DNA from 2 places in the Delftia sp. 11MD genome. Region 1 is predicted to be linked to the other one. Evidence: riboswitches for the same ligand, from Rfam matches in the RefSeq annotation. Region 1 holds a riboswitch; the other holds the start of a gene.
What was found. A riboswitch is a leader RNA that binds a small molecule or an ion and turns the genes downstream of it on or off. The one in region 1 is predicted to bind fluoride.
Positions count from the first base shown of each region.

Region 2: another riboswitch for fluoride. It lies ahead of crcB (fluoride efflux transporter CrcB); the one in region 1 lies ahead of ACRSCF_RS24475 (voltage-gated chloride channel family protein).

Region 1 is NZ_CP194333.1:5,346,903-5,349,288, forward strand. It holds partial or broken gene ACRSCF_RS24470 (IS5 family transposase) at 1-657, opposite strand, end outside; fluoride riboswitch at 828-894, shown strand; gene ACRSCF_RS24475 (voltage-gated chloride channel family protein) at 972-2,267, shown strand; gene ACRSCF_RS24480 (DUF190 domain-containing protein) at 2,267-2,386, shown strand, end outside.
Region 2 is NZ_CP194333.1:3,462,103-3,464,488, forward strand. It holds gene ACRSCF_RS15690 (FecR domain-containing protein) at 1-231, shown strand, start outside; gene ACRSCF_RS15695 (AAA family ATPase) at 289-840, opposite strand; gene crcB (fluoride efflux transporter CrcB) at 1,019-1,405, opposite strand; fluoride riboswitch at 1,487-1,550, opposite strand; gene ACRSCF_RS15705 (DUF4124 domain-containing protein) at 1,718-1,942, shown strand; gene ACRSCF_RS15710 (DUF4124 domain-containing protein) at 1,843-2,361, shown strand.

The DNA.
Region 1 (2,386 bases):
TGTGCATCCACTCCACCACCCACTGGTGTTTGCCCAGGCGCTCGCTGCTCTCAATGCCTCGTCTGGCAATGCGGCCAATGATGCCCCGCTGCCTCAGGTGGGCTCGGCATCGCTTGAAGTCGTAGCCTTTGTCGGCGTGCAGCTTTGCCGGTCTTCTACGGGGACGTCCTGGCAGGCCAGCAATCGCAGGAGTCGCGTCCACGCACTTCTCGAATATCGTGGAGTCGTGCCGGTTCGCGCCGCTGACCAAGATCACCAGCGGGATGCCTCTGGCATCTACGACGATATGCCGCTTGGAGCCGAGCTTGCCTCTGTCAGTGGGGTTTGGGCCCGTTTCCTGCCCCTGGGGCTTGGTACCGAGGAGTCATCAATGCTGGCCCGGCTCCAATCGATTTGGTCATGTTCACGCAAGCAAGTCTGCATGGCTTAGTGCAGCGGCTCCCAGACACCAGCGGCGTTCCAGTCGCGCAAGCGCCCCCAGCAAGTCATGCCGCTGCCGTAGCCCAGCGATTGGGGAAGGTCTTCCCATGGAATGCCTGTTTGCGGCACGAACAAGATGCCGTTGAGGACGGCTTCATCGCTGACTGCGAGTTTGCGCGCATCGCCTTTGGCAGAAGGCACGAAGGCTGGGATCAGGGGTTGTAGCTGTAGCCACAGTTCTTTGCTTACGGGTCGTCATGCCATGAGGGCAGCGAGCGTAACTGCTCTGCGGGGGCCTGTGACGAAGTGGTGTTAGCCACTCTTTAGCATGTTTACGACTTTAATAAATCAAAACACCGGCCATCTCGCGGCGCGTACTGCACAGCATCCATGCTTTTTCCTATAATGCAGCGCAAAGAGATGGCGTGCCTCTAAAACCGCCGCACTAGTGCGGCTGATGACGCCTACAGAACCTGGCTTGTTCAGGGCTGTAGGCGCTCGCGCATGCAACTCGTCGTTGGTCAGGCCGATTAATTCGAGCTACCTGACCAATGCGCAAATTCCCCCATTTCGAACAGCTTGAACTGCTTCCCTATCTGGGCAAGTGGTTCATCTTCGCCACCCTCGTGGCGGCCCTGGCCGGCACCGCTTCCGCGTTCTTCTTGCTGTCCCTGGACCTGGCGACGGCCTGGCGTGAGGCCCATCCCTGGATCATCTGGCTGCTGCCCTTCGCAGGCATGGCAGTGGGCCTCGTTTACTTCCTGTTGGGCAAGCGGGTGGACGGCGGCAACAACCTGTTGATCGAAGAGATTCACGACCCCAAGCAGGTGGTGCCGTTACGCATGGTGCCGCTGGTACTGGGCGGCACCGTCATATCCCATCTGTTCGGCGCATCAGTCGGGCGCGAGGGCACCGCCGTGCAGATGGGGGGCGCTCTGGCCGACCAGCTGACGCATGTTTTCCGACTCCACCAAGACGATCGCCGCGTGCTGCTGATGAGCGGAATCAGCGCCGGCTTCGCTTCGGTCTTCGGCACGCCGCTGGCCGGGGCAGTCTTCGGTCTGGAGGTGCTGGCCATCGGCCGTATGCGCTACGACGCGCTGTTTCCCTGCATCGTGGCAGCCTTCGTAGCCGATCAGGTCTGCACCGCCTGGGGAGTCCACCACACCCACTACGCCATGAGCGCCGTGAACAATATCGATGCTTGGAGTGTGGTCGCCGTCATCATCGCCGGCATTCTCTTTGGCCTGGTCGGAATGCTCTTTGCCACCGCCGTGCACAAGATCGGCGCGCTGGTCAAACACCTGATCGCATACCCGCCACTGCGGCCTTTCTTCGGCGGCCTCGTCATCGCCACGGCGGTTTGGGCGCTCGACGCCTACCGCTACATCGGCCTGGGTATTCCGGACATCGCTCGCTCCTTCCAAGAGCCCATGCTGCCATGGGACTTCTTGGGCAAGCTGGTGTTCACGGTCGCCTCGCTGGGGACGGGCTTCAAGGGCGGCGAGGTGACACCGCTGTTTTACATCGGTGCGACCATGGGCAACGTCCTGGCGCCTTTGCTGCATATGCCGTTCGCGCTCATGGCCGCCATCGGCTTTGTTGCAGTATTCGCGGGGGCGGCGAACACGCCCATTGCTACTACCTTGATGGCGATGGAGCTGTTCGGCGCTGGCATCGGACCACTGGCGGCTATCGGCTGCGTCACCGCCTACCTGTTCTCCGGGCATGCAGGCATCTACCACGCCCAGCGCATTGGCCACAGCAAGCACCACAGGCGCAGCCTGACCGGGGCCGAAGTTCCACGCCGCGATGTGGAGGCAACCAAGACCAAGGATCCAGCATGATGAGCACCAAACCGGCCACGCTGGCAGCTCTGCGTCTGTACTTCCCGGGCGCTAGCACGGCCAAGGCCACGCGCTTCTGGCACCGCCTGAGCGCGCCTGCGCTGGCTCATCACCTGCTG
Region 2 (2,386 bases), 1.9 Mb from region 1:
GGACTGATCGCGCTGGACATGCCGCTGGGCCAGCTGATCGACGCCCTCGCCCGCTACCGGCCCGGCTACCTGGGCTGCACGCCCGAGGTGGCAGGCCTGCGTGTCTCGGGCGCCTTTCCCGTGGACGACACCGATCGCGCCCTGGCCGCGCTCGTCAGCCGCTTCCCCTTGCAGTTGAGCACCCGTACACGCTATTGGGTGCAAGTGCAGGCACGGTCTGGCGGGGATTGAGTAGGCGATCGAGGAGGCGTTCCAGTGGGCGAGCCGGCGGCCGCACGGCCTTTGCGGTCAGGCCCGCACATACGGGTGATGCACAACGTCGAAGCCCTCCTGTGCGCAAGGCGCGACAAAGTAGCTGGTGATCAGGTCGAACTGCTCATCGCTGGCCTGAAAGGGATGATCCCCCGCCGCATTGCGCGCACGCAGGCGCTGCTTGCAGACCTCATCGGGCACATCCAGGAAATGCAGGCGGTGGGAGGCACCCACCCTCTCGAACACGCTGCGCGCCCAACCTCTGCCTTCCAGCGTGTTGGCAGGAAAGTCCAGCACCACTGAAACGCCGGCATCCAGCAGCGCCTGCACATGCGCCCCCATCAATCCCTTGAGTCGCGCGCTGCAGCGCACGTAGTCGGCCACCGACTGCATCTCGCCGGGATACAAACCGGCCAGCCAGGAATCCTCGCTGACCAGCACCGTGCCGGGCTGCGCCGCCAGTTGCCGTGCCAGCGTCGACTTGCCCGAGCCGATCTTGCCGCAGACCATGTGCAGCGTGGCCGGCCGCGCAGCGCGGGAATCGGCTTGGGCGTCGTCCGCATGGCGGGACGGTTCGAGAACCTGCATATCCATCTCCTGAAAGGCTTGTGAAAACCCTGGAGGCGGAATGAAAAAACCCGCCTCCTCTGGGCGGGTTGCATGGCGCCGAAGGCCGCTGGCTAACCCACCATCCAATGGATGGTGCGAATAATCTGCGTTGCGTTCAGGCGGGCCATGGCGCACAGCATAGCGCAATCAGGGTGCCTCAATGGGCCACCATCCGAACCAGCCCCAGCCCCGCAAACAGCGCGGCAACGCCCAGCACCAGCGAACCCAGCGCATACAGCACGGAAGCGAGCCAGTCGCCGCGCTCGTACAGCATGCCGATCTCCAGCGCGTAGGTCGAAAACGTGGTGAAGCCGCCCAGAATGCCCGTGGTGATGAACAGCCTCGCACTCTGCGGCAGCGAAGTCTTGAGCGCAAACCACTCCACCACCACCCCCATCACGAAAGCGCCCAGCACATTGATCGCCAAGGTGCCCAGCGGATAGGCACTGCCCACCAGCCGCAGTGCAAGCAGGTTCGAACCATGCCGTAGCGCGGAGCCGAGGCCGCCGCCCACGAACACCAAAATGAAACCGTAGATACCCATGACCGTCCTTTCATCAAACAACCGGGACGGGCGCGCCGGGCAGGATCAAGACACGGCCCTGCCACCGGCAGGACACGCCCCACCAAGGCAGGAGCCATCAGCCCCTTGCAGGGCGGTTTCGGGAAGCTCCATTCCCATCGTGCAGCCATTGCTGCGGTGGTCGAGTTTACTCCGGGCAAGCGAGCACAGGCAGCCATCCCGTGGCGGCAATACCGACCCTGCATCCCTTGCAGCGGCCTATTGGAATAACTTAATCTCAACCGATTCACCGCACAGGGATACCATCACTCCCATTCATTCAACGAGATGCATATGCGCCTATTGACTCTGACAATCGTTGCGACATTTCTGGCTTTACCTGCCGCCGCCCAGGTCTATCAATGCAAGGATGTTTCTGGAAAACTGATTTTTTCAGACAGCCCCTGCAGCAGCGACCAATCCGGCGCACTGATACAGCGCAAAAATCGGACGATGAAATCTACCGCGAACGGGCCGAGGCCGCGGAGGCCAATGAGCGAAAGCAGCAGCGCCAGATGAACGAAATGCAGCAGCGCCAGATCGAGAGCCAGCAGCGCGTCATCGAACAGCAGGCCCGCAAGGCGAATGCTCCTGCACCGGAGCAGCTCGGCGCATCCTCCCAGTGCAAGGAGGCGCGCAAGGAGCTGGAATTCGTATCCAGCATTCGCACCCTTTCCCTGGATGAAAAACGGATACGCACCAATGCAGCAATCACCAGCGTCAATGCTGCATGCGGCTCCAATACGCCGCTGATGCAGGAACCACCGAAGCCGGTTTTCACACCGCGGGCGGCCCAGCCTGTTCCTCTATCCAGTTGCAATGGTGCACTTTGCTACGACAGCAATGGCGGAATCTACAACCGCAACGGCCAATTCATCAGTGACAGTCAAGGGCGGAGCTGCCGAATACTGGGTGGAACCATGATTGAGTGCGACTGAGCGCGGTCCATCACACTCTCGGCCT